2 linked regions of the Indioceanicola profundi genome follow. The protein of the gene in region 1 binds, or shares a complex with, the protein of each later gene. Links are inferred from orthologs where the notes say so. Each region holds a gene or a part of one and is shown in the gene's direction. Other genes may lie near its edges.

Region 1 (6,637 bases):
GATGTGGAGGTCAGCGTAGTGCTGGGCACCTCGACGATCCGCGTGCGCGACCTGCTGAAACTGGGCCGCGGCGCCATCGTGGAACTGGACCGGAAGATCGACGATCTCTCCGACATCATCGTTTCCGGCCGCATGGTGGGACGGGGCGAGGTGACCATCGTCGAGGACAAGATCGCCGTCACGTTCCGCGAATTCTCCCGCACCAACGGCTGAGCTGCGGGCAAAAAGAAAGCCGGCTGCAAGCAGCCGGCTAAGATGAAGGGAGCCTCATAAGGAGGTTGAAGCCTTAACCGTGGCGAAAACGTCACGGTCAAGCACCTCATATATAGGCGCTCGCCATGGCGATGAAAAGGGTCAAATGAGTGTTGCCACCGGCACACACTTTTTTGCATTCAGTCGCCGCGCACATCCTCCACCATTTCCTCCAGCCGCTCGAAATCCAGCACCACGAGCGCGTTCCCGCGTCGTTCCACCAGCTCGTCGCGGGCGAGATCGCTGAACACCCGCGCCACCGTTTCGCGGGTGGTGCTGACCCGGCTGGCGATGTCGGAATGGATGGGAATGGGGACGATCTCCGCCGTGTTCCCGATCCGCTTGCCGGCCTTGGCGAGGCGCAGGATTTCCGCATGGACGCGGTTGTTCGCACCCAGCGTGCTGAGATCCATGATGCGGCCGGTGGACTGGCGGATGATCCGGGCCAGTCGCCGCATCACCAGCCAGGCCACGTCCGGGTGGCTCGTCACCGTTTCCTGGAACAGCCGGGGCGACATGAAGGCGACCATGGTTTCCGTCAGCGCCACGATGCTGGCCGAGCGCGGCTCGTTGTCGATGGCCGACAACTCGCCCAGCCAGCCGCCGGCGTCGATATCGTCGAAGGTGATCTCCCGGCCCGAGAGCGAGTAATTCACCACCCGCACCCGTCCTTCCACGATCAGGCAGACATCGCGGCTTTCCGACGAGCGATCGATGATCTGCTCATGCGGGTGGAAGTGCCGCCAACTGCATTGCCGCGCGAGATTCGCCCGCTCCGCAGGGGAGAGGGCCTGCAGCAGGTCGATGCGGTCGAGGCTGGCGGGATGGAGTTCGCTCACGGGCGGAATCCGGCTGGTTCGGAGAGCGGAGGATACATCCCTTGATCCCGGATGGAAACCGCCTGCGACGCACGCACCCGAGATTTGGGCCATGCGGCAGGCGCGCGCACCGGCACGGGGCGCCCTTGCACCGGCACCGCTGCTGACGCACCCTGGATTGCGGGGATGTGGCGGCGTCCCTACATGCAAACGAACCGCCTGCCAGGTTAATCCGGAGAGTCTGTCCTTGAAGCCTTCGTCCCGAGACAATCCCGGTTCAGACAAAAGCGCCGAGACGCAGAAGGGCCGCTACGGCATGACCCTGGCCGGCCGGCTGCGAGCCTACCTGTTCGCCGGCATCCTGGTGACGGCGCCGATTTCCATCACGCTCTACCTCGCCTGGCTGTTCATCGGGGCCATCGACGGGCTTGTGAACGGCCTCATTCCGGCCAGGTACAATCCGGAAACCTACCTGCCCTTCACCGTCCCCGGCGTGGGGCTGCTGGTGGTGCTGATCTTCCTGATCCTGGTCGGGATGTTCACGGCCGGCTTCATGGGCCGGTTCATGGTGCGGCTGGGCGAGGGGCTGGTCAACCGCATGCCGGTCATCCGCAGCGTCTACAACGCCCTGAAGCAGATATTCGAGACCGTGCTGGCCAACCAGTCCCAGGCATTCCGCGAGGTGGTGCTGGTCGAGTATCCCCGCAAGGGCATCTGGGCCATCGGCTTCATCACCGGTACGACCGAAGGGGAGGTGCAGGACATCACGGCGGATGAGGTGGTCAATGTCTTCCTGCCGACCACGCCCAACCCCACCTCGGGTTTCCTGCTGATCCTGCCGAGGTCCGAACTGATCCCGCTGACCATGACGGTGGAGGACGGGATCAAGATGGTGGTCTCCGGCGGCATCGTCACGCCGCCCGACCGGCGGCCGGAGGATGTGCGGGGCAAGAAGATCGTGCCGCCGATCGACCCTTCCGCCGGCGGCGTACCTGTGGTGGAGCATCCCGTTCCCGTGCGGGAACGGGAACAAGCGGGGGATTAGCCCGACCGCAGATACTTCACCGCCGCATCCCGCTCGAACAGGTACAGCAGCACGCGCAGCGCCTGACCGCGCGGCTTCTCCAGTTCCGGGTCGCGGTCGATGATGAGCTGGGCATCGTCGCGGGCGGCGGCCAACAGCTCCCCATGCACGGTGACATCGGCCAGCCGGAACTCCGGCAGGCCGGACTGGCGGGTGCCCAGCACTTCGCCCGCACCCCGCAGCTCCAAATCCTTTTCCGCGATGATGAAGCCGTCCTCCGTGTCCCGCATGGTCTCCAGCCGGGCGCGGGCGGTCTCCCCCAGAGGACGCTCATAGAGCAGCAGACAGGTGCTGGCCCCGGTGCCGCGCCCCACACGCCCGCGGAGCTGGTGGAGCTGGGCGAGGCCGAAGCGTTCGGCATGCTCGATCACCATGATGGTGGCCTCGGGAACGTTCACCCCGACCTCGATCACCGTGGTGGCGACCAGCACGTCGAGTTGGCCCTCCGCGAAGGCTGCCATGACGGCGTCCTTCTCCGCCCCCTTCATCTTTCCGTGGACCAGCCCGACGCGGTCGCCCAGGAACTCGCGCAGCGTGGCATGGCGGAAGGTGGCGGCGGCGAGATCCACCGTCTCCGACTCCTCCACCAGCGGGCAGACCCAGTAGATGCGCTGGCCGTTCCGGATGGCGCGGGGCAGGCTGTGCACCACCTCGTCCAGCTTCTCCGCGGCCGGCATCACCAGCGTCTTCACCGGCTGGCGCCCCGGCGGCTTCTCATCCAGGCGGGAGACATCCATGTCGCCATAGGCGGTCAGCGTCAGGGTGCGGGGAATCGGCGTGGCGGTCATCACCAGCGTGTCCACCCCGCGCCCCTTGGCGGCGAGCTGGAGCCGCTGGTGGACGCCGAACTTGTGCTGCTCGTCGATCACGGCCAGGGCCAGATCGCGGAACGCCACGTCCTCCTGGAAGATGGCATGGGTGCCGACCAGGATATCGATCTCCCCGCTCAGCAGCCGGTCCAGCACCGCCTGCCGCGCCTTGCCCTTGTCGCGGCCGGTCAGGATGGCGAGGCGCACGCCGGCGGCATCGGCCAGCGGGGCCAGGCTGTCGGCATGCTGCCGCGCCAGGATTTCCGTCGGGGCCATCAGTGCGGCCTGCGCCCCGGTCTCCACCGCGTTCAGCATGGCCATCAGCGCCACAACGGTCTTGCCGCTGCCGACATCGCCCTGGAGCAGGCGGAGCATCCGCACCGGCTGCCCCATGTCGGCATAGATGTCGGCCAGGGAGCGCTGCTGCGCGCCTGTCAGCGTATAGGGCAGGGCGGCCGCGACCTTCGCCCGCAGCCGCCCGTCGCCCGTGACCTCCCGGCCCGACAGACGCCGCTGATGCCAGCGGACCAGGGCAAGGGCGAGCTGATTCGCCAGCAGCTCGTCGAAGGCCAGCCGGGCGCGGGCGGGGCCGTTGGGATCGATGTCCCGCTCCGTCTCCGGGCAGTGCAGGGTGGTCAGGGCCGACTTCCACTCCGGCCAGCCCTGCCGCTTCAGCCATGCCGCATCCTGCCATTCCGGCATGTCCGGCGCACGGGCCAGGGCGGCCTGGATCGCCGTGCGCAAGGGCTTCGGGTTCAGGCCGCCGGTCAGCGGATAGGTAGGCTCCACCTTGGCCAGGGGCGGGGAATCCTCCGCCGGGCCGTAATAGTCCGGGTGCACGATCTGGAGCTGGCCGTTGAACCGCTCCGCCTTGCCGGACACGGTGATCTTCTGCCCGACCGGCAGCTTCTTGCCCAGCCAGTCGCCCTTCACATGGAAGAAGACCAGATCCATCATGCCGGTATGGTCGGTGCAGCGGATCCGGTATGGCCGGTTGGCCTGGACCGGCGGGGCGTGCCCGTCCACCCGGACGGTCAGGGTGACCACGCGGCCGTCCGGCGCCTCCGCGATGCTGCCCACGGCCATGCGGTCGATCAGGCCGCTCGGCTTGTGCCAGAGCAGGTCAACCACATGCGGGCCGGCCAGCCGCTCCGCCAGTTTGCCGAGCCGGGGGCCGAGGCCGGGCAGGGAGGAGATGGGGGCGAAGAGGGGAAAGAGGATTTCAGGGCGCAAGGGCCGCTCACAGGCAAGCTGACAGGGAACGTGACTGGTTCTATATCGTACCACATCTGTTCCTTCACCCATGGAAAAGAAGCCCATGACCGCCGATCCCGAGACCGTGCTCGACCCGCGCCGCAAGCGCCTGATCTTCAGGAGCTGGCACCGGGGTACGAAGGAGATGGACCTGCTGATGGGCAGCTTCGCCGACCGGCACATGGCCGGTTTCACGGATGAGCAGGTGGCCCGGTACGAGTCCCTGCTGGAGCTGTCAGACCCCGACCTCTACAACTGGATCACGGGGGCGGAGCAGGCGCCGGAGGATGTGCGCAGCGACGTTTTCGACCTGCTGGCGGCGCACCGCTACGCGGGCTAGACCGCCGGGTAGATCTCAGGCGTCGGTAAGTTCCACGACGACCGGCGTGTGGTCCGACGCCTTTTCCTGTCCGCGCGGCTCCCGGTCGATATCGCAGGCGACGAGACGATCCGCCGCCTGGGGTGAGAGCAGGAAGTGGTCGATGCGAATGCCCAGATCGCGCGGCCAAGCGCCGGCCTGATAATCCCAGAAGCTGTAGGCGTGTTCGGCGGTGGGGTGCAGGGCCCTGAACGCCTCCGTCAGGCCGAGATTCACGATCTCCCTGAACTTGGCCCGCGTCTCCCGCCGGAACAGCGCATCTTCCGACCAGGCAGCAGGATCGTAACAGTCCCGCCCCTCTGGAATGACGTTGTAGTCACCGCCCAGAACGAAGGGAATTTCCTGCTTCAGCAGGGATTGCGCATGGTCCTTCAGCCGGTCCATCCAGCGCAGCTTATAGGGATACTTCTCCGACCCCACCGGATTGCCGTTGGGCAGGTACAAGCTGGCGATGCGCACGCCCGCGACCGTGCCTTCCACATAGCGGGCCTGCTCATCCTCCGGCTCTCCCGGCAGGCGGGTCAGCAGGTCCGTGACCGGCAGCTTGGACAGCAGGGCCACGCCATTATAGCTCTTCTGTCCGACGGCATGGACCTCGTAGCCCATGGCTTCGAAGTCCTTGGCCGGGAAATTCCCCGTCTCGCACTTGATCTCCTGAAGGCAGACGACATCGGGGCCGGCCTTGTCGAGCCATGCCAGCACGTTGGGCAAGCGGGCTTTCACGGAGTTCACGTTCCAGGTGGCGATACGCACGGAAACGATTTCCTTGAGGAAGAAAGGCGGGGAAATCCTGCCGTCGCGCGGGACGACGGCATGGAAGGCTGTGGACGGCTAACTCAAACCGCGAAGGATGAGCCGCAGCCGCAGGAGCTGCTGGCGTTCGGGTTGTTGATCTTGAAATAGGCGCCCATCAGATCCTCGACGAAATCCACCTCGGCCCCGGACAGCAGGTCGAGGGACACGTCGTCCACCACGACCTTCGAGCCGGCATGCTCGAACAAATGGTCGTCCTCGTTCGCCGTGGCGTCGAAGGAGAAGCCGTACTGGAAACCGGAACAGCCGCCGCCCGAGACGGAAAGGCGCAGCATCAGCTCCGGATTTCCCTCCATCTCAGCCAGCTTCTGAATGCGGCGGGCAGCGCTGTCGGTCAGGGTCACGGCGCGACCGCCGAGGCCGCCATTGGGGCCGCCGGGGGTGCCGTGGTCGGTTGCCGTCGTCGCCATGGGCAGGAACCTCGCATCTTCACAATTCGTTCAGCTATGGACAAAGCCACCCCGTGTATGTAAGCGGCCAGTGCGGGTCCGTCAAAGCCCGAGGGAGAGAGCCATGATGGAGTGGTCGCGTCTGCTGTCCCGCAAGCGCCTGCGTAAGGCGGAACAGGCGCCCGAACTGCCGTATCGCAGCGCGTTCGAGATCGATATCGACCGCATCACATTCTCGACCAGCTTCAGGCGCCTGTCGGACAAGCAGCAGGTGCATGGCATCGGTGGCTCCGACTATGTGCGGTCCCGCCTGACCCATTCCATGGAGGCGGCCCGGGTGGGGCGCTCGCTCGGCACCTGGGCCGGCGCACAGATCATCCGGATCTATGGCGAGGACAAGGTCCCGGCGACGCCCTTCGACATCGGGCATGTGGTATCCGCGGCGGCGCTGGCCCATGACCTCGGCACGCCCTGCTTCGCCCATACGGGCGAGGATGTGATTTCGGACTGGTTCAGGGACAGCGGCACCGGTGCGGAAATCCTGGCGAAGCTCCCCCTGCAGCAGCGGAACGAGCTGCGGACGTTCGAGGGCAACGCCCAGGGATACCGGGTGCTGACCCGCCTGCAGGGCTGGCGCGGGGAGGGCGGGTTGCAACTCACGGCCGCCACCCTGGGCACCTACAGCAAATATCCCTGGAGCGCACCGGACAGGCCGGACGCCCAGCGGCCGCACGACCGGAAATACGGCTTCCTGGGTTCGGAACGCGAGCTGTTCTCGGAGATGGCGGAGGAGGTGGGGCTGGTTCCGCGCGGGCCCGACGTCTGGTGCCGGCATCCGC
Region 2 (14,181 bases), 1.1 Mb from region 1 along the record:
CGCTGAACACGCAGATGCGCCTGCCCATGCTGACCAGCCTGGGGCTGACCCTGCTGGCGGCCAAGGCCTACCGGCTGGCCGTGCTGGACGGGGTGCATGTGGATCTGGAGGATGAGGCCGGCTTCGCCGGGAGCTGCCGCCAGGGGCGCGAGCTGGGCTTCGACGGCAAGACCCTGATCCATCCCCGCCAGATCGGCCCCGCCAACAGCGCCTTCGGCCCCACGGAGCAGGAGGTCGCCCAGGCCCGCACCCTGATCGCCGCCCATGCCGATGCGCTGGCCCAGGGCAAGGGCATCACCGTGGTGGGCGGCAAGCTGGTGGAGACGCTGCATGTGGAGCAGGCGCGCCGCACCGTGGCCCTGGCGGAGGCTATCGCCGTGGCCGGCGAGGGCTGATCACCGCCCCGCGAAGGCGGGATCGGCCACGATACGCTCCACCTCCCCGGCCAGCGCCGCGGCGGAGAGGGCGAGGTTGTGGGGGTAGCCGTTGAAGCCCAGTATGGCGACATGCATGCCCAGCAGCGCCGCCCCCTCCCCTTCTCCCACCAGCAGGGGCGCGCCGCTGTCGCCGGCGGATACGGCGCAGTCGTGCAGCAGCAGGGCCGGGTCCTGGCCGATGTTGGTGAGAGCGCATCCCGGCGCGCGGGCCGCCTCCCCCGCCGGGCCGATCCCCGCCCGCGTCAGCACCTTCTGCCCGACCATCCCGGTCAACACCGGAACGGATTGCGCAAGCAGCGGCACCGGCCGCACCTCCAGCGCCCGGTCCAGCACCAGCAGGCCCCAGTCCCGCCCCACGGTCTGCGCCGAAGGCCCGGTTCCGCCCCGGTAGCCCTCCGCCAGCGCCACCGCGACGCCGCCGGCCCCGTCCCGCCACCCGGCCGGTACGAAGCGCAGCAGGTGGGGCGGCATCTGGATGCGGGTGCGCGGGTTCAGCAGGCAGTGCGCCGCCGTCAGCACATGCCGCGGCCCCACCAGAGTTCCGGTGCAGAAGCCCGGCGCGCCCAACCGCTCGATCCGCCCGATGGCGGTATGGGGCCAGGCATCGCCCGGCTGCGCCTTGGCCGGACCGGCGAGCAGCAAACCGATGAGGAGAAGGAATCCGCGCATGACCCGAGGCTAACGCGTCGGAGCCGCGGCCGTCACGGGCGGAGTCCGATTCGGCTCACAGCGCCTTGCGGCGGTAATGGTACGGATACAGGGTGCGGAAGCCGAGACGGCCGTAGACCGCCAGGGCCGGCGCGTTGGGTGCGGCGACCTGGAGGTAGGCGGAAGCCGCGCCGAGCCCTGCGGCCCGGCGCAGCAACGTGCCCACCACCCGCCCGGCAAGGCCCTGCCCGCGGCAGTCCGGCCGGGTCGCCACGTCGAAGATGCCGACATGCCCCCGGTCCACGACGCCCAGCGCCACCGACCGGATTTCCCCGTCTTCCACCGCCGCGGCGTAGAGGGTCGCGGGCGCGATGGCGTCCAGGATGGCGGCCAGGGCGCTGCGGCGGGTGGCGGACAGGCCGGTCATCCCGGCATAGGCGTCGATCCATTCCGGCGACGGCCGGCTCTCCACCCTCACGCCCGGCAGGTCCGGCCCGGCCGGCGGCAACCCGTCCAGAACCTGGACCAGCGAGGGATTGTCGAGCGCGTAGCCCTGCCGCTCCAGTTCGCCATCCAGTTCCGGCGGGCAGAGCGGGGTCAGGCGGAACATCGGGTCGAGGCTCTGGTCCCTGTAACGCTGTTCTGCGAACGCCACCTTTTCCTTCAGCGCCAGGACGCCAGGAGCCAGGACGTTCACGCTGTTGGCCCGCCCCGTATGGCCGCGGGCGAAGCGCAGCACCCATCCGTCATGGTGGATGGTCCGCAGGCAGGGCCAGGCTGTGAGAGTCAGATCCTCGAGCGCCGCCACCCGGTCCAGCGGAATGGCGGGAGGTTCGGACACGGCGGTGGGAAGCGTCATGGCGGACCGGACAGCGTGGCGGGCAGAGGCAGCAGCTTAGCCGGCCTCCCCGCGGCGGTACAGGCGCTGGAAAAATTTCGCCCCGACGAAGCCTCCGGAATGCTGTTGCAACGCAATATCCATTCGTATCAGGCACTTGCCCCGGAAAGCATCTACCCCTCTGTTGCACCGGCAAAGATTGACGGACCGGCCTTAGCGGCGTAATTCACTCACCCGAGATTCACGTCGAACCGCCTGCCTGCGGAGCCGGCCGCCTGCATACCGTCTTTTCCATGTAGTGCCCGCCCGGGCGCTACAGGACGGCCCCGGGGCGGACGCGCCCCTGGAACGATCGAGGAAGTGCTAGCCATGTCCGACACCCAGACGGCCAAGAGGCAACGGCCGCTCTCGCCGCATCTTCAGGTTTACCGCCTGCCTTTGCCCGCGATCGCCTCCATCACCCACCGCATCACCGGGGTCGGCCTGACCGTCGGCACGCTGGTGCTGGCCTGGTGGCTGATCGCCGCTGCGGCCGGGCCGGACGCCTACGAGACCGTTTCGGCCTTCCTGGGCTCCCCCATTGGCTGGCTGCTGCTGGCCGGCTGGGTCTGGGCGCTGTGGTACCACACGCTGAACGGCGTCCGGCACCTGTTCTGGGATGCCGGCAAGGGGCTTGAGCTGCAGGCCGTCTACCAGGGCGGCTATGTCGTCTGGGGCGGGTCGGTGGCGCTGACCGTCATCACCATCATCGCCGCCATCGTGGCCGCCTGAGCGCAGGAGAAACAGCGATGACCACCGATACTCCGCACTCCTACCGCTCCGACCTGGGCCGTGTGCGCGGCCTCGGCTCCGCCAAGTCGGGCGCGCACCACTGGCTGAGCTACCGCCTGCTGTCCCTGGCCTATGTGCCGCTGGTGATCTGGTTCGTCTTCTCCGTGATCGGGCTGATGGACGAAGGCTATCCGGGCATGGTCGAATTCCTGCGCAGCCCGGTGAACGCCGTGCTGATGCTGCTGACCATCGGCGTGACATTCCACCACGCCGCGTACGGTATGCAGGAGGTCTTTGAGGACTATATTCACGGCAAGCTGGGAAAGACCGCCGCGGTTGCGGGGACCAAGGGCCTGGCCCTTGTGCTGGCGCTGGCCAGCGCCTTTGCCGTTCTGAAGATTGCACTGGGGGCGTGAGGAAGAGCCATGGGCACGGCGTACCAGATCCAGGACCATTACTATGATGTCGTCGTCGTCGGAGCCGGCGGCGCCGGCCTCCGCGCCACCTTCGGCATGGCCGAGAAGGGGCTGAAGACGGCCTGCATCACCAAGGTCTTCCCCACCCGCAGCCACACCGTGGCCGCCCAGGGCGGCATCTCCGCGGCACTCGGCAACATGGGCGAGGATGACTGGCGCTACCACATGTACGACACCGTGAAGGGGTCGGACTGGCTGGGCGACCAGGACGCCATCGAGTACATGTGCCGCGAGGCCATCCCAGCCATCATCGAGCTGGAGCATTACGGCGTGCCCTTCAGCCGCACGGCGGAAGGCAAGATCTACCAGCGCGCCTTCGGCGGCATGACCGCCCAGTACGGCAAGACCCAGGCCTACCGCACCTGCGCCGCGGCCGACCGTACCGGCCACGCCATCCTGCACACGCTGTACCAGCAGTCCCTGAAGCATCAGGCGGAGTTCTTCATCGAGTACTTCGCCCTGGACCTCATCATGGATGAGGACGGGGTCTGCCGCGGCGTGCTGGCCTGGAACCTGGATGACGGCACCATCCACCGCTTCCGCGCCCACCAGACGGTGCTGGCGACCGGCGGTTACGGCCGCGCCTACTTCTCCTGCACCTCCGCCCATACCTCCACCGGCGACGGCGGCGGCATGGTGCTGCGCGCAGGATTGCCGATGCAGGACATGGAGTTCGTCCAGTTCCACCCCACCGGCATCTACGGCGCTGGCTGCCTGATCACCGAGGGCGTGCGCGGCGAAGGCGGGTACCTGACCAACAGCGAGGGTGAGCGCTTCATGGAGCGCTATGCCCCGTCGGCGAAGGACCTGGCGTCCCGCGACGTGGTCAGCCGCTCCATGACCATCGAAATCCGGGAAGGCCGCGGCGTCGGTCCCAACAAGGACCACATCCACCTGCATCTGGAGCATCTGGACCCCAGCATCATCCATGAGCGCCTGCCCGGCATCGCGGAGACCGCGAAGGTCTTCGCCGGCGTGGACGTGACCAAGGAGCCGATCCCGGTGCTGCCGACCGTGCACTACAACATGGGCGGCATCCCGACGAACTATAAGGGCGAGGTGGTCTGCCCGACCGCCGAGGACCCGGACCGCGTCGTGCCCGGCCTGATGGCCATCGGCGAGGCGGCCTGCGTCTCCGTCCACGGCGCCAACCGCCTCGGCTCCAACTCCCTGCTCGACCTCGTGGTGTTCGGCCGCGCCGCCGCCATCCGCGCCGCCGAGATCGTGGAGAAGGGTGCGGCCCACAAGAGCCTGCCGGCCGACAACGCCGACAAGGCGCTGGAGCGGCTGGACAAGACCCGCCATGCCAAGGGCGACATCCGTGTCGCGCATCTGCGGCTCGAGATGCAGAAGGTCATGCAGAACAACTGCGCGGTCTTCCGCACCGGCGAGGTGATGCGGGAGGGCGCGCAGCTCATGGAGCAGGTCTGGGCCCAGCGCCCGCGCCTCCAGCTCGCCGACCGCTCCATGATGTGGAACAGCGACCTCGTGGAGGCGCTGGAGCTGGACAACCTGATGTACCAGGCCGTCGCCACCATCAACTCCGCCGTCAACCGCAAAGAATCCCGCGGCGCCCACGCCCGCGAGGACTTCACGGAGCGCGACGACGAGAACTGGATGAAGCACTCCACCGTCTGGGTGGACGATGCCGGCAAGGTCACCCTGGGCGACCGCCCCGTCCACCTCTACACCTTGACCAACGAGGTCCAGGTGTTCCCGCCGAAGAAGCGGGTGTATTGAGAACGCGCCGGGAGAATATTCAAAATGGCTGAGTTCACGCTTCCTGCCAATTCCAAGGTCAAGCCCGGCAACACCGTTCGGTCCGCCGCCGCGGAGGCCAAGCGGACCCGCCGGTTCCGCATCTACCGGTACGATCCCGACACGGGCGAGAATCCGCGCGAAGACATCTTCGAGATCGACCTCGACAAGTGCGGGCCGATGGTTCTGGACGCGCTGATCCACATCAAGAACGATGTGGACGCCACCCTGACCTTCCGCCGCTCCTGCCGCGAGGGCATCTGCGGCTCCTGCGCCATGAACATCGATGGCCGCAATACCCTGGCCTGCCTGAAGCCGATCGACGAGGTGAAGGGCGACGTCAAGATCTACCCGCTGCCGCACCAGCCGGTGGTGAAGGACCTCGTCCCCGACCTGTCCCGGAATTACGCCCAGCTCGCCAGCGTGAAGCCGTGGCTGCAGACCCAGACCCCTGCCCCGTCGCGCGAGCGGCTGCAGAGCCCGGAGGAGCGGGAGAAGCTGAACGGCCTCTATGAGTGCATCCTCTGCTTCTGCTGCACCACCTCCTGCCCCAGCTACTGGTGGAACGGCGACCGGTATCTCGGCCCGGCGGTCCTGCTCCAGGCCTATCGTTTCATCGCGGACAGCCGTGACGAGATGCAGGGGGAGCGGCTGGACATGCTGGAGGACCCGTTCCGCCTGTACCGCTGCCACACCATCATGAACTGCACCCAGACCTGCCCGAAGGGCCTGAACCCCGCCAAGGCGATCTCGGAGATCAAGAAGCTGATGGTGGATCGCGCGGGCTGAGGCTCGGGTATATCCATCTGGTAAGAACCCCGCCCGGCTCGCCGGGCGGGGTTTTCCATGTCCGGCCGGTCAGGCCCTGATTTCAACCGGCGTGAAATCCGGCACCAAGCGCCAGATCTCCTCCATCTCATGGTTCTGGACCGCGACGCAACCGTCGGTCCAGTCGCCCCAGCGCTTCACATAGGGCTTGCCCGCAACCCGGTTGGGCTGGCCGTGGATCATGATCAGGCCGCCGGGATTGACGCCCCGCGCCGCGGCCGCCTCCCTGTCCGCCTGGGACGGGTAGGAGATGTTCAGCGACAGGTGGAAGGCGCTTTCCGGGTTGCGCCAAGCGATGTGGTAGTGGCCTTCCGGCGTGCGGCCGTCGCCCTCGCGCTCCTTATGGCCGATAGGATTGCGGCCCAGCGCCACCCTGTACTCTTTGACGATCAGATGATCCTGCATGAGGCGCAGCAGCCGGCGCTTCTTCAGGATCAGCACCCGGTTGATCCCCGCCTCCGCAGCACCTGAGGACCGGGCGGCCTCCGCCGCCGGGATCGGGGAGAGCAGGGCGACGGCGGACACGCCCATCGCGCCTGCCAGGAACTGTCGTCTCGTCCGCACCGCCACCGTCTTGCCGCTCCGCCGCCTGAATACCTGGTCAGGCTAGCAGAGCGACAATGACTGCTTCCGTGTAAAAAAAGGGTGGCGCTGCCCCGGCCAGTCCCCTTCAGTTCAGCGTGGTCACGCCGGTGAGCGCCCCGTCGGTCACGGTGCAACGGATGGTCCGCCGCTCCACATCCGCCCGGCCGCGCTCCGGCACCAGCGTGAAGGACTGGACCACCATCTGGCTGTTGCTGCTGGTGGACAGTTCCGGCAGATCGTAGTTGATCTTGTAATCCTCGTGGTAGGAGCGCCACACCTCCCGCCGGCAGAGATCGGTGGCGGAGCGCGGGCGGTATTCCGAGCTGTCCCCCCCACCGTCATGGACGGAAATACAGCCGCTGAGCGCCAGCAGGCCGACAGCGGAGGTCAGGGTCAGAACGCGGGCGGCCGACCGGCGGCCCGCCCGGGCCGGCTCGGCGGAATGGTTGACGGAGCGCATGGCTCTCCCTTTCAAGATCGGTCGTCGGTCGGCCTGCGCCACGGCGTGCGGGTCAGGCCGGGACGGGCGGCATGCCGGGGCGGCTGGCATTCTGCCCGTCCGGCATGGATGAAATATCGGGGAAGGCCGCACACGCAAGCAGCGAAACCAAGGCGTTACAATCGGCAGCCTGTAGCCGGTTACCGCACCTTGGCGCTGGCGATGAACTTGGCAAAGCGGCCGGGGAAGAAGCGCTTCAGGAACAGGCCGAACCGCTCCTTCGGACCACCGACATAGATTTCCAGCGCATCCGTTTCGATACCGGAAAGAATGCGGCGGGCGGCCTCATCCGGGTCCATGCCCTGAGCCTGGGCCTGATCCATGGCGCCGAGCGCGCTGCCATCGCCGGTCAGCGCGTTGACGGAGACCTGGGTGCGGATGAAGCCCGGCATGACAAGCTGCACCTTGACTCCAGTGCCGGCGATCTCCGCCCTGAGCGCCTCCATGAAGCCATGGACGGCGTGCTTGGACGCGGCATAGGCACTGCGGTAGGGCGTGCCGAACTTGCCGACAACCGATGTGACGCTGACGATCCGACCGGAGCCTTGCCGGACCAGATGCGGCAAAAGGGCCTTGGTCACCGCCACGGTCCCGAAGTAGTTCACCTGCATCAGCCGCTGGTCCACGGCAATCCCGGTCTCCATCGCCAGGGAGCGCTGGCTGATACCGGCATTGTTGACCACCATGTCGATGCGCCCGAACGCCTCCAGCGCCTGACTGACCTTGTCGGGAATCGAGTCCAGCTCGGCCACGTCCATGGGCACCAGCGCCAGCGGGGCGTTGTGGCCGCCGCATTCGTTGCGCACCCGCTCCAACTCCTCCACCCGGCGGGCGGAGAGGATCAGCTTGGCTCCCTGCCCGGCCAGCGCCTTCGCCAGCGCCTCCCCGATCCCGCTGGAAGCACCCGTGACCCAGACGACCTGGTCCTTGAACTTCATCGCGATCCCTCGACGGTAGTTACATGCAGAACGGGAACGTGGCTTGATTATATCCTGAGTTTAGGAAACGACATTGTTCCGCAAGCACAACCTGGGAGGATAGTTCCAATGACCGACCGTCCAGCGTCATACGATGACCTTCCCATGATGCAGTATGCCTCGAACAAGAAGTCGATCGGCGTCGCCTATCTTCTCTGGCTCTTCCTGGGCGGGATCGGAGCGCACCGCTTCTACCTGGGTTCCGTCGGGCTGGGCCTGTTTCAGCTCGCGCTCTGCATCATCGGCGTGCTGACCTCCGTCATCGGCATCGGATTTCTGTTTCTTAGTCCCCTGTGCATCTGGGTGCTTGTCGACGCCTTCCTGATTCCTGGCATGACGCGTGATCACAACAATCGCCTGATCGCGCAGCTACGCTGATCCAAGCAGGCGAGGAGCCTATTTCGGCTCCTCGCCTGCCGTTGCTGGAGACCCTGTCGCAGGGTCGTTCGTCTGAATCTGATGCCGCATGATGACGGGCACCTGGAAGGCGCTGAACAGCAGGGTCAGCGGCATGATGCCGAACACTTTGAAGTTCACCCAGACGTCCGTGCTGAAGCTCCGCCAGACCACCTCGTTCAGGATGGCCAGCAGCACGAAGAACCAAGCCCAGCGCACGGTCAGGATGCGCCAGCCGGCATCATCCATCTCCATAACCGTGCCCATCACGATCTTCATCAGGTTGCGCTTCATCGCCAGCCCGGTGAACAGGGCCGCGGCGAACAGAAGGTTCACCGCCGTCGGCTTGATCTTGATGAACAGCTCGTCATCCAGCCAGAGCGTCAGCCCGCCGAACAGCAGCACGAAGAAGCAGCCCACCAGCGGCATGACCGGCAACCGCCGCTCCAGCTGCCAGGACATGGCCAGCGCCAGCGTGGTGGCGACCATGAAGGCCCCCGTGCCGGTCATCAGGCCGTAGAGATTGTTGGTGACGAAGAAGACGGCCAGAGGGCCGGCTTCCAGTGCGAGGCGTAGGATCGGGCTCATGCCACAGCATGTAGCGCGCCCGCTGCTGCAGCGCCAGAGGCATCGATCCTGCGTCCGGGAGCTTCACCAGTACGGCCGCTGCCCGTGCCATTCATAGACCGCCCGCTCCTGCTCCCGCCCCAGACTCCTGGTCGGATCATAGGCCGGGGCATTGGCGATCTTGTCTGCGTCGGCAGCGACGTGAATCCGCGCCTCCGGCCAGTCCAATCCCCGCACCCATTCCGGCGCGACCAGCACCAGACGGCTGGTTATCGCGCTGCCGACATCGGCCACCAGCCATCTGACCTGCCAGACGGCCGTGTCCAGCAGCAGGGTGCTTGCGCGGCCGATATCCCTGCGGCCCGCCTGCACCGTGTAGCCCGACACCTCCCGCGCGCTACGCAGGTGCGGGTCGCCTTCCGGCTGGCCGAGGGATGCCGGATCGACAGCGCCGCCGACCACGTCAAGCATGGGATCGCCTGGAAGGCCCACCGCTCCGCCGGCCGTCCAATAGGGCGTCCAGCCGTAATAGCGGTAGATCGCGTCCTCCTGCTGGCGGCCCACCGGCTTGTCGGTATCAATGGACGGGCTCTGCTTCACCTGCTCCTGGGTCAGGCGTACCGGGATGGTGCGGGTGGAACCGTCCGGCTCCCCCAACGCCTGCGGACCGATCAGGACACGGCGCCCGAAGATCCAGCCGGTATCCACCACCAGATAGCGGACATGCCAGCTGTCATCCTCGAACAGCACGTCATGCACATGCCCCAGATCGCCGTCGGTGGCATGCAGCCTGAAACCCTTCAGCTCGTCGAAATTCCACAGCATGGGCCATCTCCCCGTATGTCCCGGATGGAGCGGGGCCGGCTTTCCCCCCCTTTCGGGAACCCCGGCCCGGCGTGCCGGGTTCCGCCGGCCGGGTGGCTCCCCGGCGGATGGGCGGTCCGGCCCTTGCACGCAGCACTCCGGGCCTCATGCTGGCGGCGAAGGGGGTGACGGCACCCCGATGGCGTAGCCCGGGCTGGCTCCCCTGCGGGGTTGCCCCGCTGTAACGTCTGGGGCACGCTGAACGGGATGCAGGCCGGACACGGACGCCCGGCGGTAGGAGCGGGAATGGAAGCAGCGGCGAGGTTTCGGGCGGCGTGGCAGGGATTCGGACGGGCCATCCGCCTTGCGGTCTGTATCACCGCCGCGATGTCCGCTCCGGCCCTGGGCCAGGGCGCCGGCGATCTTCCGGTGGATCTTGAGCTGGTGCTGCTGGTGGACGTGTCCGGCAGCGTGGATGCGCAGGAGGCGGAGTTGCAGCGCAAGGGCTACGCCAACGCGCTGAGCAGCCCGCAGGTGGTCGAGGCCATCCAGTCCGGCCCCATGGGCCGCATCGCCGTCACTTATGTGGAATGGGCCGACGACGGCTATCAGAACCAGGTGGTGGGGTGGAGCGTGGTGCAGGACGCGAACAGCGCCCGCGCCTTTGCCGGGCGGCTGGCGGAAGCGCCCATCGGCACCGCCTTCTGGACCAGCATCGGCGCGGCGATCGATTTCGCCACCGCCCTGTTCCCGGGCAACGGTTTCGAAGGCTCCCGTCAGGTAATCGACATTTCGGGCGACGGCTATTCCAACCGCGGCCGACCGCCGGCGGAGGCCCGCGACGCGGCGGTCGCTGCGGGAATCACCATCAACGCCCTGCCCATCCTGAACAGCCGCCCGAATCCCTGGGGCGGTCTGCCGCCGCTGGATCTGGACCGCTATTTCCAGGACCAGGTCATCGGCGGCCCCGGCGCCTTCATCCTGGTGGCGGAGGATTTCTCCACCTTCGGGCAGGCCATCCTGTCCAAACTGGTGCGCGAAATCGCCGCACTGCCGGCGTCGACCGACATGCGGAATCAGGCGGCGGCCCTGCCCTGACCGCCTTTCGAACCTCTTTCCCTCCGCCTGGACAGAAAAAGAGCCGCTGCCGACGCGCGGCAGGCGGCTCCAGTTTCTGGCGGTTCAGGGAGGCAACGCACCAGTGTCCGGCCCAACAGGGTGAGTCGGATGCGGTTCCCACGTAAATTTTTTCCGTTCGTTTCAAGAAGGGCTGCGTCGTCGGCGTCGATAGATGGTTCACGGCGGATTCCCAGGGGTAATAACGTGAGATTCGGTCCGAATGGTCAACTCGGAGGGATCACCCCTCCTGTGGAATGGCATCGCGGCGAAATCTGTCCACAATGAAGGTCGCCGCGCTGTTGGTGGCGCCCGAGGGTTTCGGCCACGACGGACGCGGCATCGCGCCATCGTTCCGGCCGAATTAAGAAGGACACTGTTATGGACGCCAACGCCGAGCAGTTGCTGGCCCATCTGCCGTATCTGCGCCGCTATGCCCGCGCTTTGACCGGAGACGGGGAAGCCGGCGACGCTCTGGTCGGGCGCGCCGTGGAGGCGGCCCTGGCTGCCCCCGGAGACGCCGGGCTGGGCGGGAACAGCCGGCTGCCGCTCTACGCCCTGCTGAACCGGCTGTTCGATGAGAGCGGCCGGACCTTCCAGATCGAGGAGGTCGGGCATCCCATCAAGGCGGCCCTGTCCCTCCTGCCCGAGACGCAGCGCCGCCTGTACCTGCTGGTCAATCTGGAGGCCCTGCCGGTCGCCGAGGCCGGCTCCGTCCTGGAGCTGAGCCGGGAAGAGGCGCGCACCCGGATGACGGAGGCGCAGGAGGCCGTGCGGGAGGCGTTGATCGCCAGCATCATGATCGTCGAGGACGACGCCATCATCGCCTATGACCTGGCCGAGACGGTGCGCGGCATGGGCCACAAGGTGTGCGGCACCGCCGCAACCATGGACGCCGCCCTGTCCACCGCCAAGGCCTGCCGCCCCACGCTCGCCCTCATGGACCTCCGCCTCGCCCACGGGGACAGCGGCATCACCACCGCCCAGATGCTGCGCCGGACGTCGGAGCTGCCGATCATCTTCGTCACCGCCTTCGCCGACGAGCTTCAGCGCCGCGGGCTGGAGCATCTGGGGCCGATCATCCGCAAGCCCTTCACCCGGGAGGAGATCGAGCGGGCCATCACCCAGGCGGTCTTTGCCCCGAGCGCCGAAGCTCGAATTCCGGCCCTGGCCGCCCTTGCCCAGCGCAAGGAGCGCGACGGCATGCAGAGCGCCCGCTGACGCCGGCCGGGGCCTGTCCGCAGGCTCCTCCGCCATAGTCGCGGGACGTGGAACGGGATGGGTACGGAGCGCGCGCCCGCCCCGTTCCGCGCTGCTGCGGGCACCGCCGTGCCCGGCCAGCAACACTGCGCTCCGGACCGCACACCGTGCACAGGTTTCTGTTGCGGAAGCTGTGCGCATGACTAGAACATACGCCGCGGAGAGAGGAGCCGGCCGTCGCCGGTTTCCCGCGCGGGTTGATCCATGGATCGCAGGTCTTTTCTTCGCATTGCCTCGGGATTGCCGGTCATCGGATTGACCGGCTGGCCAGCGGGACCGGCATCCGCGCAATCCGTCGCCGCGTCCGGCGCGCCTGCCCGCAAGCCCGGCCCGCCGCGCCTGATCGTCATCGATCCGGGCCATGGCGGCCGCGATCCCGGCGCCATCGGCGCGCGGGGGACGCTGGAAAAGGACATCACGCTCGACATCGCCAGGCAGATGGCCCAGGCCATCTCCCGCCAGACCGGGACAGCCGCCGTGCTGACCCGGGACACGGACGAGTTCCTGGATCTGAAGGAACGGGTGGAGCGCGCACGGGCGGCACGGGCAGAGCTGTTCATCTCCATCCATGCCGACAGTGCGCCTGACCCGCGGGCGCGCGGCCTGTCCGCCTATACGCTGTCGGAGAAGGCGACGGACGCCTTCGCCGCCGCCATCGCGAAGCAGGAGAACCTGGCCGATGCGCTGGGGGTGGATACCAGCGACATGGACGCGGCGCTGCAGAATATCCTGGCCGACCTGACTGCGGAACGGGTGAAGCGCGCCTCCCTGCTGGCCAAGCAGACCCTGGTGTCCGGGGCGGGCAAGGAACTTCGGCTGCTGGACAACCCCATGCGCTCCGCCAACTTCGCCGTGCTGAAAGCGCCGGACGTTCCGTCCGTGCTGGTGGAGACCGGTTTTCTCAGCAATGCCGAGGACGAGAAGATCCTGCGGGATGCGGGCGCCCGCCGCCGCATTGCGACGGTTCTGGCGCGGGAACTGGCGTCCGTGATCCGAACGGCGCCCTTCACCGCCTGACCGGCCGGAGGACGCGCCTCCCTGGAATAACAGGGTGGATGGGTCGGAAAATGACCACATTGAAAGTGCAATCTGGAAGAGTGTCGGGGCTGCGCCGAGCCGCGCGGCCGGCTTGAGGGGATGGACGATGGCGCGCATGCAAGCAGTGGCGAAGACCAACAAATCCATGGGACGGTTGCCGTCCCATGGCATCCGCGCCCTGGCATCCGGACTGATGCTGCTCGGCCTTGCGGCCTGCGCCAGCCTGCCCCCTGGCGGCGGCACGGCCGTCGGAGCCTCTGAAGCTCCCGCGATTCCCGACTCCAAAATCCGGGAAGGAATACTGGCGCGCTGGAGCGTCGAAAAGCTGGACGGCCGCCTGGACGCCACGGTGGAGCGCGGCCGCGCCCTGCTGACGGGCCGCGCCCGCAATGCCGATGAGCGGGTGGACGCCGTTCGGCTCGCTTGGCAGGCGGACGGGGTGCTGGAGATCATCAATGAAATCCAGATCGATGACGCGTCCGGCATCACCGACCGCGCCACCGACACCTGGATCGCCACGCAGATCCGCACCAAGCTGCTGACGGACCCGGAGATCACCTCCGGGAACTTCAGCATCGATGTGGTGAACCAGACCGTCTACCTGCTGGGCAAGGCGCGCTCGCAGCAGGAACTGGACCGGGTCGTCGCGCATGCGCGCAATGTGGCGCGCGTTCGGCGGGTGGTCAGCCATGTCAGGATCTGACGGCAGTCGGACCATCGCCGTTTCCACGCGGTTCCTGTCGGCCGGCGCGGTGCGTCTGCTGTGCGTCACGGCCGCCCTGCTGCTTCTGTCCGGCTGGACGCCCCCTGCCCGTGCCCAGACCAGCAGCGCGGTGGCGGAGGCGAACCGGCAGTTCGTGGCCGCCATGCAGGCCATCCGGGAGGCCGATCGCTCCTACGACCCCGCCACCCAGTCCAAGCACCTGATGGAGGCGGACAGGCTGCTGACCGACATCGTCACCCGCCTGCCGGAAAGCCCGCTGGCGGTGCAGCTCATCACCAACCAGTTCATCGGCGACTTCGACTATGTCGGTTTCAAAGCCCGGGTCAGGGGACTGGCCTGCGCTAGGCCGGAAAGCACGGAATGCCTGCTGCACCGCATCTCCAGCCTGATGAGCCCGCTGGAGGACCCGGTGGTGGCGCCGCGCTGGGACTGGCTGTCCCTGGCCGTGGCCTATCACCA

What was found.
Region 2: the proteins of DOL89_RS05835 (region 1) and sdhA are in contact, whole or in part, in a crystal structure (PDB 6C12), measured with the Escherichia coli proteins. The link is inferred for Indioceanicola profundi from one-to-one orthologs.

Annotation. Positions count from the first base shown.
Region 1 is NZ_CP030126.1:1,229,270-1,235,906, forward strand. What follows is about bases 3,032-5,919. They hold DOL89_RS05835 (FAD assembly factor SdhE), read left to right. Parts: upstream 3,032-4,281; coding sequence 4,282-4,557; downstream 4,558-5,919. Other genes in these bases: recG (ATP-dependent DNA helicase RecG), read right to left, coding at 3,032-4,196; xth (exodeoxyribonuclease III), read right to left, coding at 4,573-5,349; erpA (iron-sulfur cluster insertion protein ErpA), read right to left, coding at 5,433-5,819. Also shown: flagellar motor switch protein FliN, read left to right, coding at 1-213; DOL89_RS05820 (Crp/Fnr family transcriptional regulator), read right to left, coding at 393-1,091; DOL89_RS05825 (DUF502 domain-containing protein), read left to right, coding at 1,387-2,115; more of recG, read right to left, coding at 2,112-3,031; dgt (dGTP triphosphohydrolase), read left to right, coding at 5,923-6,637. UniProt on the Escherichia coli protein: An FAD assembly protein, which accelerates covalent attachment of the cofactor into other proteins.
Region 2 is NZ_CP030126.1:122,871-137,051, reverse strand. Bases 2,519-5,514 are described here. They hold sdhA (succinate dehydrogenase flavoprotein subunit), read left to right. Parts: upstream 2,519-3,119; coding sequence 3,120-4,910; downstream 4,911-5,514. Other genes in these bases: DOL89_RS00640 (succinate dehydrogenase iron-sulfur subunit), read left to right, coding at 4,935-5,514; sdhD (succinate dehydrogenase, hydrophobic membrane anchor protein), read left to right, coding at 2,712-3,110; sdhC (succinate dehydrogenase, cytochrome b556 subunit), read left to right, coding at 2,519-2,694. In the rest of the region: DOL89_RS00670 (HpcH/HpaI aldolase/citrate lyase family protein), read left to right, coding at 1-395; DOL89_RS00665 (trypsin-like serine peptidase), read right to left, coding at 396-1,106; DOL89_RS00660 (GNAT family N-acetyltransferase), read right to left, coding at 1,162-1,944; more of sdhC, read left to right, coding at 2,293-2,518; more of DOL89_RS00640, read left to right, coding at 5,515-5,717; DOL89_RS00635 (L,D-transpeptidase family protein), read right to left, coding at 5,787-6,320; DOL89_RS00630 (hypothetical protein), read right to left, coding at 6,427-6,801; DOL89_RS00625 (SDR family oxidoreductase), read right to left, coding at 6,981-7,778; DOL89_RS00620 (TM2 domain-containing protein), read left to right, coding at 7,887-8,195; DOL89_RS00615 (septation protein A), read right to left, coding at 8,214-8,801; DOL89_RS00610 (PRC-barrel domain-containing protein), read right to left, coding at 8,865-9,605; DOL89_RS00605 (DUF1194 domain-containing protein), read left to right, coding at 9,891-10,682; DOL89_RS00600 (response regulator), read left to right, coding at 11,082-11,921; DOL89_RS00595 (N-acetylmuramoyl-L-alanine amidase family protein), read left to right, coding at 12,216-12,977; DOL89_RS00590 (BON domain-containing protein), read left to right, coding at 13,105-13,701; DOL89_RS00585 (hypothetical protein), read left to right, coding at 13,688-14,181. UniProt on the Escherichia coli protein: Two distinct, membrane-bound, FAD-containing enzymes are responsible for the catalysis of fumarate and succinate interconversion; the fumarate reductase is used in anaerobic growth, and the succinate dehydrogenase is used in aerobic growth.